2 regions of the Dactylosporangium sp. NPDC050688 genome follow, and region 1 is predicted to be linked to the other one. Evidence: riboswitches for the same ligand, from Rfam matches in the RefSeq annotation. Region 1 holds a riboswitch; the other holds the start of a gene.
The links. A riboswitch is a leader RNA that binds a small molecule or an ion and turns the genes downstream of it on or off. The one in region 1 is predicted to bind cobalamin.

Region 1 (5,087 bases):
GGACCGGCGGCTGGGTCTCACGCGGGCACCTTGGCCACTGCCTCGACGATGGCCCGGAGCAGATCGACCGCGCGCGGGCCCCAGCGGGACGCCACGGCGTCGTCCAGCGCGACGATCCGCCCGGTCTTCACCGCGGTGATGCCGGACCAGCCGGGGCGGGCGGCGACCGTCTCGGCCGACTGCTTGCAGCACTTCGCGTCGGCGAGGAACACCAGATCCGGGTCGGCCTGGACCAGCACCTCGACGGAGAGCTGGGGATAGCCGCCCTTCGCGCCGCCGGGGTCCGCGGGATCGGCCACGTTCTGCAGGCCTGCCATGGTGAACAGCGAGCCGACGAACGTGCTGCCGGTGACCGTGTACAGCGTCGGGTCGAGCTCGTAGTAGTACGTCAGCTTGCTCGAGCGCGGCGGCAGGCCCTTGATCAGCTTGTCGACGTCGTGGCGCATGCGTCCGACCAGGTCCGTGGCCTCGGAGCCGTGGCCCGTGAGCCGGCCCAGCTCGTCGATCTGCCGGTACGTGTCGTCGAGCGTGACGGCCGCCGGTGCGAGGTAGACCGGGATCTTGAACTTGGCGAGCTGCTCGACGACCTTGTTGGCGTCGGTGGTCAGGACGACCAGGTCGGGGTTCTTGGCCACGATCGCCTCGGCGTTCGGCTGGAACCCGGACAACTGCGACGTCGGTACCTCGGCCGGATAGTCGGATTGGTCGTCGACCGCCGTCACCTGCGCGCCCGCACCGATCGCGAAGAGCATCTCGGTGGTGCTCGGCGACAGCGACACGATCTTCGTGGGGCGTTGCTCCAGCGTGACCTTGCCCACCGTCACCGGATACGCGGCGGCGTCGGCGGAGCCGGGCTGCGGGGTGCCGTCCGCGCCGCCGGCGCAAGCGCCGAGCGTGAGCGCGATGGCGACCAGGGCGGCACCGAACGTTACCGGGGTGCGTCTGCTCATCAGTCCTCCTGTCGGTCGAGGAGTCGGTGCTTCGCCGACAGGGGGTGACGAACATGCCCCGCCCGCAAGGCGCCCTTCCTCGAGAGCGCGGTTCGCGACCGTCCCCGGCAGGCGACCTGGCTAGTCCCCGGACCGTACGGATCGGGGCATCACAGTTGCGGGACAGCACCGGTGTCGCACCGGTTTCGCTGCGGGTGGTCGCCTGAACCGTAGTACATCGACGCCGGTCGGGGTCGGCCAGGACCACGCGACCGAGTTCGACGTGCAGGGACAGCACCGGTTCGACCGCAGCCTGGTGCGCCCCGCGGACACTGCGCCGGGTCACTCGCCCGCGCGGAGCACCTCGCCCAGCTGCCGGCGGCGGCGCAGCGCCGCCTCGACCGGCACCACGACGGCGACCGCCGCCAGCAGCACCCCGCCCAGCAGCGCGAGCCACCCCCACGGCAGTACCAGGGAAGGGTCAACGGTCTGGCGGGTGAGCAGCCGCAGTTCGAGCGGGCCGAGCGTGAGCCGGGCCAGCACCGCGCCGAGCAGCGGGCCGCCCACGGCGGCGAGCAGCACCGCAGGCAGCAGCTCGCCGGCCGCGATCCAGCGGGCGTCACGTGGCCGCAGGCCGAGGGTGCGCAGGCGGGTGAGGGTCTGCCAGCGTTGCGGTGCGCCGGCGGCGGCGCCGAGGGCGAGCCCGAGCAGTCCCAGCACCAGCAGCGTCGCGGCGGCGGTGCGGGCCAGCCGCAGCAGACCCGCGGTCAGCGGCGCAGCGCGGCGCGCGCGTTCCACGTCGGCGCGGAGCACGACGTTGGCGGCGGAGTCACCCGAGGCGACGGCGGCGGCGGTGCCGGGACCGGTCACCCAGACGGTGTTGGGCACGGTGGTCAGGCCGGCGGCAGCGAGGCCGGCGGTGTCCACGACGACGAGGTCGGTGGCGCCGCCGATGGCGGGCGCGGTGCCGACGGCGGTGAGCCGGATCGCCGGGGCGCCGTCCGGCTGGGGCAGTTGCAGGTGCATGCCGGGCTGGAGGCTGCCGTCGCCGGAGAGCACCAGCGCGGGGACGTCGCCGGGGGCGGGGTTCGCGAGCCGGGCGAGCGCCGGTGCGTCCGGCAGCGGGGTGGCGGCGAGCAGCCGCTGGAACGCGGCGGCGTCGACGATCACCAGGCGGGGGGCGGTGATCGCGGCGTCGGCGATGACCCTGGCCCGGTCGGTGACCTGTGCGACGACGACGTGGTCGATCCCGGGTGCGGCGGCGATGCGCGCGGCGAGGGCGGGCGTCGAGGTCGCCGCGGCCGGGGCGACGTCGACGCGGGCGTCGGCGCCGACGGTGCGCCACGAGCCGTCGGTGAGACCCTGACCGGCGGTGGCGTCGACGGTGAGGGCGAACGACGCGAGTGCGGTGGCAGTCACCAGCGCCAGCGGCGGGAGGATCCGGGTGGCGGTGGCGGCGGCCCGGGCGGCGCCGAACACGGCGAGGGGGCGGCGGGAGCGCAGGGCCTGGCGGAGCGCGAGGCGGGTGCCGGCGGGCAGCAGCCGCAGCAGCAGCAGCGCCGCGGCGAGCGCGCCGAGCGCCGGTGCGCTGGTGGGCAGGCCCCCACTGCCGTCGGGGGTGGAGGCCGTGCCGGTCGGGGTGATGCCGCGTTGGTGCAGCGCGGTGAGGGCGCCGGCCGCGGCGATGACGATCGCGACGTCCAGCGCGGCGCGGCGCAGTTGCCGGGTGCGCCGGGTCCAGCGGCGGGCGCTGCTGTTCGCCGGGGTACGCCGGTCGTTGGTGGCGCGGGCGGCGGCGAGCACGCCGAACGCCGGTGCGGCGGTGGCGGCGGCCGCGGCCAGCGGCAGCGCCGACAGCACGGCGACGCCGGGCGCGACGGCGCGGGCGAGGGCGAGACCGATCGCGGTGGCCGCCAGCGCCGCCGCGGCTGACTCGATGAACAGTTCCGCGCCGAGGTCGGGCAGTGCCGCCCCGCGGTGCCGGGCGGTGGTGAGGGGCGGGACGCGGCGGTGCACCAGCAGGCCGGCGGCGACCAGCAGCACCAGTACCGTCGCCGACACGATCCCGGTGAGCAGCACCGACGCCTGGGCGGACGCGGCGTTGACCTGGGTCCGCGCGTCGCGCAGCACCGCGTCGAGCTGCGACTCCCAGCGCAGCGACGCGTCGGGGCCGCTGGAGGCGCCGGACGTGGCCTTGAGCTGCACGACGGTCGTGGCGAGCGTGGACGCGGTGGACCAGGTGAGGGCGTCCGGTCGGGCGGCGAACCGGACGGTGCGCTGCAGCTGGTCCTGTTCGAAGGCGAGGCGGGCGTCGGGCAGGGAGTCGCGGGAGAGCAGCCCGCCGAGGTGGGTGGTGCCGACGCCGTCGGCGCCGGCCACCGGGTGCAGCACCGACGGTGCGAGCCGCCAGGCGGGGTCGGTGTCGTCGACGGGCCGGAAGATGCCGCTCACCCGGACGTCCTTGACCTGGTTGTGGGTGTCCTTGAGGGGGACGGTGTCGCCGGGGGACAGGCGCAGCGCCGCGGCGTCCGCTTCGGACAGGCCGACCTGGACCGGCCAGGGCGGGCCGACGTACGGCGCCACCACCAACCGGTCGGTCCCGGCAGCAGCGGCGGCGGGTCCCGGTGCGGTGCCGGCGATCCAGGTGACGGCGGGGCCGCCGCCGTCGGTGGCGAGGTAGGCGAGCTGGAAGGTGCGCAGGACACTGCCGTCGGTGACGTTAAGGACCGGGCTGGTGACGGCGGCGACCGGTGGTTGCAGGACGGCGTGCAGATCGGGGCCGAGTTCGGCCGACGCCCGGTCCCGGAAGTCCTCGACGTCGTCGGCGAGCAGCGGCGCGCGGAGCCGTCCGCCGCTCGGCCCGTCGTCGCGCTCGAACCGGTTGTGCACGCGGACGTCGGCGTCGTCGCCGGCACGGCGGACGGTGTCCCGGACGGCGTCGTCGGCGGTGGCGCGCAACAGCGGTGGCACCGCGCCGGCGAGGAAGGCGACCGCCGCCACGACGGCGGCGGCGAGCAGCAGCGGTCCGGCGTCCGCGCGGGCCCGGCCGCGGATGCTGGGCCAGTGCAGGGCCGGTGGGCGAAGGCGCGGCCGGTTCACGACGCCACCCGCAGGTGGGCGGCGTCGGCCCGGCGGACCTGGACGGAGACGACGGCGGCGACCGCGACGGTGCAGCCGGCCAGGAGCAGGAGCAACAGGGTCGCCTCGGCCGCCCATGGCCACAGCGGTTGCGCCGGCGGTACCGGCGCGGCGCCGGTGTCGGAGCGCACCAGCAGCGGTGCCACCAGCCGGGTGGCGAGCCCGCCGACCGCGGCGCCGGCGATGAGCAGGGGGACCAGCACCGCGGCGTGCTGGCCGAGCAGGACCGCCCGGATGTCGCGCCGGGCCATGCCGATGCCGCGCAGCCGCGCCACCTCGAGGGCGCGGACCTGCAGGTCGCAGGTCACGTGCAGGATGACACCGGCGAGCAGCAGCAGGGCGGCGGCCGGGACGAGCAGCCGCAGCGCGGCGGGCAGGCCGGCGCGCAGCGGGCCGCCGCTGAGGCGGGTGGTTTCCTCGGCGCGGGTGGTGACGGTGCCGAGCCGCAGCGCCGCGGCCCGGTCGGCGGCGTCGCCGGTGGGGTGGCCGACCCACCAGGCGTCGACCGGGAACGTGAGGTCGCCGGTGACGGCGAGGGCGCGGGAGAGCATGTCGAGGTCGGCGAGGACCGCGGCCGCGCCGGGGGCGGCGGGGATCGCCGGCAGCACCTCGGCGACGACGATCGGCACGGCCGTGGTGCCGACGGTGATGCTCAGCGGGGTCCCCCGTTTCGCCCGGATCTCGTCGGCGAAGCGGGCGGACGCGGCGACCGGGACAGGTCCGGGGTCTGCGAACGCGGTGGCGACGAGGGTACGGGCGGCGTCCGGCGCGCCGTCGAGCTGGACGGTCCCGGTCACGTCCAGGCCCGCGGCGGTGACGGCGACGGCCGGGTCGGTCACCCGCGTGGGGACCGGCGGGGCGGAGGTCGCGGTCCACGGGCCGGTGGGTGGTGTGCCGCCCGGCACGGTGAGGGTGACAGCGACCTTGCTGATGCCGCCCGCGTACTCCGGTCCGGACACCTCGACCTTCAGGGACACCGCGACGAGCTGCAGCCCGCCGGTGGTCGCGCAGGGCGGCAGC
Region 2 (5,087 bases), on a different contig from region 1:
CTGAGGTACGCGTACGCGGCCAGGGCCGGCTCGTCCAGCAGCGGCTCGAGCGCGGCCAGCCCCGCGGCCGGTCCGTCGCGCAGGCCCACGGCGACGGCCCGGTTCAGCGCCACGACCGGCGACGGCCACAGGTCCAGCAGCACGTTGTACAGGGCGACGATCTGCGGCCAGTCGGTCGCCTCCCACGACGGGGACTCCGCGTGCACGGCGGCGATCGCGGCCTCCACGGCGTAGCGGGTGGGCCCGCCCCGGCGCAGCGCGAACGCCAGCAGGTCGGCGCCCTCCCGGATCTGCCGGGTGTCCCACCGGGACCGGTCCTGCTCCGACAGCAGCAGCGGGCGGCCGTCCGGGGCGCTGCGGGTGTCGCGGCGGGCATCGATGAGCAGCATCAGCGCCAGCAGCGCGGCGACCTCGGCGTCGCGCGGCAGCAGCAGCCGCAGCATGCGGCCCAGGCCGACGGCGCCGTCGACCAGGTCCTGGCGCACCAGCCGCTCCCCCACCGGCGCGGCGTGGCCCGTGGTGAAGACCAGGTGCACCACGTCGAGCACGGCGCCGAGCCGTTCGGGAAGCTCGTCCGGCGACGGCACCCGGTACGGGATGCGGGCCGCACTGATCTTGCGTTTCGCGCGGGTGACCCGGGCCGCCATCGTCGGCTCCGGCACCAGGAACGCCCGGGCCACCTCGGCGGTCGACAGCCCGCACACGAGCCGCAGGGTGAGCGCGACCTGCGCCTCCCGCGACAGCGCCGGGTGGCAGCAGGTGAAGACGAGGCGGAGCCGGTCGTCGTCCTCCCCCGGCCCGGGCGTGGCCTCGCCGGTCACCAGCAGCGGCAGCGCCCGCCGCAGCGCGGTCTCGCGGCGCAGCACGTCCAGGGCGCGGTTGCGGGCGACGGTGGTGAGCCACGCGCCGGGGCGGGCCGGGACACCGTCGACGGGCCAGGAGCGCAGCGCCTGCGCGTACGCGTCCTGGACGCACTCCTCGGCGAGGTCCAGGTCCCGGGTGAGGCGCACCGTCGCGGCGAGCACCCGGGCCCACTCGCGCCGGTGCGCCTCGGCGACCGCCTCGCTCACCCGTGGTCCACGATCGGGCGGATCTCGACGCCACCGTGCCCGGAGGCCAGCTCCGGCAGCAGCGCGGCCAGGGAGATCGCCGCGTCGAGGTCGGCGGCCTCGACGACGTAGAACCCGCCGAGGGCCTCCTTCGACTCCAGGAACGGCCCGTCAGTCGTGACGAGCCGCCCGCCGCCGGAGCCACGCAGGGTCGTCGCGGTCGCCGAGCCCTCCAGCTCCTGCCCGTGCAGGACGCCGGTCCCGGCCGCGGCGTGGAACGCCCGGTGGCCCTCCTCCTTCGCCCGCCGCTCCTGCTCGGTCTCGGCGTCCCAGCGCTGCTCGTCGCCGTAGATGAGGATCAGGTACTTCGCCATTGTCCGTCCCATTCGTCCATCGGGCCCGTTGTCGTGCCCGTCCAGCTGTACGACGAACCGCAGTGCGGCAGAATCGACAAGCGCCGCCGGGTGAGCTGGAGCCAACCGACAGCTACCAGCGGTCGTGGTGCAGCGCCGCGGCGAGCGGGGTGCGGTGCCGCCAGCCGTGCCGCTCCAGGTCCGGCACCGTCTCCAGGTGCGTCACCGGCCCGAGGCACAGCCACGCGACCGGGCGGATCGTCTCGGGGATGCCCAGCAGCTCACGCACGAACGGCTCGCGGTAGAACGACACCCACCCCACGCCCAGGTCCTCGGCGGTCGCGGCGAGCCACAGATTCTGGATGGCGAGGCACACCGAGTAGAGGCCGGCGTCGGCGATCGCGTGCCGCCCCAGCACTCCCGGTCCGCCGCGGCCGGCGTCGTACGTGACGACCACCGACATCGTCGACTCCAGCACCCCATCGATCTTGATCCGGGCGAACGTCCCGGCGGCCTCGCCGTCAAGGGTCGCGGCGAACGTCGCCCGCTCCTGCCGGACGTGCTCGTGAAACGCGCGGCGCAGCCCGGGGTCGCGCACGAGGACGAAGTCCCACGGCTGGGTCAGCCCCACGCTCGGGGCCGCGTGCGCGGCGCTCAGCACGCGGTCGAGGACCTCGCCGGGGATCGGCGCCCCGGTGAACTGGCCGCGCACGTCGCGGCGGCGGCGCACGACGTCGTACAGGTCGGTGCTCATGAGGGCAGGCTCCCGCTGCTCGGCCCGCCCCGTCGCGGGGCGGGCGGTGACCGCGAGGCCGGTCTTCGGACTCTCGGATCAACGCCTGCACCGTCCGCCTTCCCAGCCCGCAGGCCAGTGACCGCACGCCGCGCGGGCGCGCATGGACGGCAGCTCCCCGATCACCGCGGCGGGCCCGTGCCGGATTCACACCGGCTTCCCGATTCTCCCCGGTCGCCCGGGGCACCTCGCATCAGTTCATGCCGCCGCAAGCCTAAACGCCTGGCCTAGACGCACAGCCGGTAATGCGTGGTGAGCCGCCCCTCCTCCAGCAGGTGGAACGCGAGCGCCGGCGGCGGCTCCGGACGGGCCTCGGCAGTGATATGGGCTTATGCTCATATCTGTCATTGTGGCACGGATCGCGGCAGGGTCGTCGGTATGCTTCGGGCGTGGACAGGAGGAGCGACATGAGCGCAGCGGCTGTTGGCGCTCGGATGCCGACCACGATCACCCTCGACGACGTCGCGGCCATGGCGGATGCGGATGAGCATCACCGCTACGAGCTGAGTCGAGAAGGGGTGCTGTCCATCATGCCGCCGGCCCACCCGGAGCATGCGGTGACCGTCGCCAAGATGGTGCACTGGTTCCACGCCAATGGGTTTGGACCCGAGCAGATCATGGTCGACTGCGGCATCCACGTCGGCGGCGGGCGGCAGCCGGACGTGACGGTCTGGGCGAAGGACAAGCCACCACGCGCGGCACGCTCCAGCTACGCGGGCATCGACGGACTACTTCTCGCGGTCGAGGTGGTGTCGCCCGACAGCGAGCACATCGACCGCGTCATCAAGCGCGACGAGTATGCGACGGCCGGCGTCCCCCGCTACTGGATCGTCGGTCGCGACGCGGCCACCACCTTGCAGGCGCTGGTCCTGCGCGACGGCGAGTTCGTGACGGAGCACGAGCCGCGGCCCCTGGCCTGGCTGCTGAACGGGCCCGTGCCCGACCTCAGCTGAGGGCAACAGCACCGGTGGAAATAGGTCAGGTTCGTCACCGGTACCATCCCCGCACGTGACGGTGCAGGGAGTACTGCTCGACCTCGACGGCACGCTGCTGGACCACGAGGGCGCGGTGACCGCGGCGCTGCTGCGGTGGCTGCCCACGATCGGGGTCGGACCGGACGCGCGGACCCTGGCCCTGTGGCGCACCGTGCAGGAGCGGCACCTGGCCGGTTGGCGGGCCGGGCGCATCACGTTCCAGCAGCAGCGCCGCCGCCGCGTCAGGGACTTCCTGGTCGCGGTCGGCCGGCCCGCCGAGGACGACGAGGCGCGCCTGGACACCCTCTTCAACGGGTTTCTGCGGGGGTACGAGCAGGCCTGGGCGCCCTATCCTGACGCCGCACCGGCCCTGGCGGCGCTGCACCGGGCCGGACTGCGCACGGCGGTGCTCACCAACGGCATCGTGGCGCAGCAGACCGACAAGCTGGCCCGCATCGGGCTGCTGGACCGGGCCGGGCCGGTCTACACCGCCGAGGCGCTGGGGCTGTTCAAGCCCGACCCCGCGGTGTTCGCCGCGGCGTGCCGGCAGTGGGGGCTGCCGCCCGGCGCGGTGGTGAGCGTCGGCGACCGGCACGACCTGGACGTGGTGCCCGCCCGGGCGGCCGGGCTGCGCGCGGTGCACCTGGACCGCGACGGGGCCGGGCCGCTCGACGAGCCGCACCGGGTCACGTCACTGCGCGAGCTGCCCGCCCTGCTGTGACGCGGCCGCCCCGCCGAGGCTGCGGCCGAGGAAGTCGAGCAGGACGCCGGCGAGCTCGACGCGGTGGTCCGACAGCGCGTGGTCGGTGTCGAACACCAGGTGCTCCAGGCGGATGCGGGGGCGCTGCCCGTACGCCCGCACCAGCGGCTGATGGTGCACCTCCTGCGGCGTGACGGGGTCGCGGCCGGTGCCGACGAGCAGCACCGGGCGGTCCTCGAACGCGCGGGCGAGACCGGCCAGGCGCCACGCCGGACCGGCCGCGACCATCTCGCTGACGAGGGCCTCGCCGCTGGTGCCGCGCAGCGGGAGCAGGTCGCTGCCGAGCGCCTCGACGCACTCGGCCCGGGTCACGGGATCCGCGCACAGCACGGCGGCGGTGCCGACGTCGAACCCGGCGATCGAGACGGTCGCGGCCACGGCCGGGTCGGCGGCGGCGGTCATCAGCGCGGCGAACCCGCCGAGGCTGTGCCCGGCCACCGCGACGCGGGCCGGGTCGAGACGGTGCGCGGCGGCGAACGGCTCGGCGCGCACCGCGGCGACGACCGCGGCGGCGTCCTGCAGCACGTGCGTGAACGCGTAGTCGCCGCCCATCCCCCACGAGCCGCGGTAGTGGAACACGAGCGCCGCGTAGCCGGCCCGGCGCAGCGACTGCGCGAGGTCGAAGTTGCGCTCGTTGCCGGGGAAGCCGTGCAGGAGCACGACCACCGGGTGCGGGCCGGGGCCGGCCGGCAGGTGCAGCACGCCGGCGAGCGTCTGGCCGCCACTGGTGAAGGTGACCGCGGGCGTGCTCGCGGCCGGGACCGTCGTCATCGCCGGCAATCCTAGCGCCGGGCGCGGGTTGTCCAACGGTGTCCAACGACGGGCGATCGACGCCCGTCATATCGACACAATGGCCCGCATGGCGGCGGCTCAACTCGTACACGACGAACTCTATTGGAACTATCGGGAGCAGACCCGGACATCCGGGACGCTGCAACGCACCGGCCGGTTACGGGCGTGGCGCGAGGACGGCGGGCGATTACTGGCCATGCTGACCGTCCAGCCGTACTTCGAGGATTACGGGTGCACGATCCCGCAGCAGGTCCGGGCCCGGTTCCCGTTCTCGGGGCGGCTCGTCGACGTGGTGTCCTATGAGCCCGGCTGGTGGGGCGGCAGCTGCCGGTACCACATCGCCGACCCCGCGTACGCGGCCGTGCA

Region 2: another riboswitch for cobalamin. It lies ahead of bluB (5,6-dimethylbenzimidazole synthase); the one in region 1 lies ahead of AB0H83_RS33245 (ABC transporter substrate-binding protein).

What each region holds. Positions count from the first base shown of each region.
Region 1 is NZ_JBFAIC010000044.1:66,276-71,362, forward strand. It holds gene AB0H83_RS33245 (ABC transporter substrate-binding protein) at 18-950, opposite strand; cobalamin riboswitch at 1,039-1,177, opposite strand; gene AB0H83_RS33250 (FtsX-like permease family protein) at 1,272-4,028, opposite strand; gene AB0H83_RS33255 (FtsX-like permease family protein) at 4,025-5,087, opposite strand, start outside.
Region 2 is NZ_JBFAIC010000026.1:604-5,690, forward strand. It holds gene AB0H83_RS24205 (DUF6596 domain-containing protein) at 1-1,025, opposite strand, end outside; gene AB0H83_RS24210 (YciI family protein) at 1,067-1,423, opposite strand; gene bluB (5,6-dimethylbenzimidazole synthase) at 1,536-2,156, opposite strand; cobalamin riboswitch at 2,195-2,401, opposite strand; gene AB0H83_RS24220 (Uma2 family endonuclease) at 2,630-3,148, shown strand; gene AB0H83_RS24225 (HAD family hydrolase) at 3,204-3,890, shown strand; gene AB0H83_RS24230 (alpha/beta fold hydrolase) at 3,861-4,700, opposite strand; gene AB0H83_RS24235 (hypothetical protein) at 4,789-5,087, shown strand, end outside.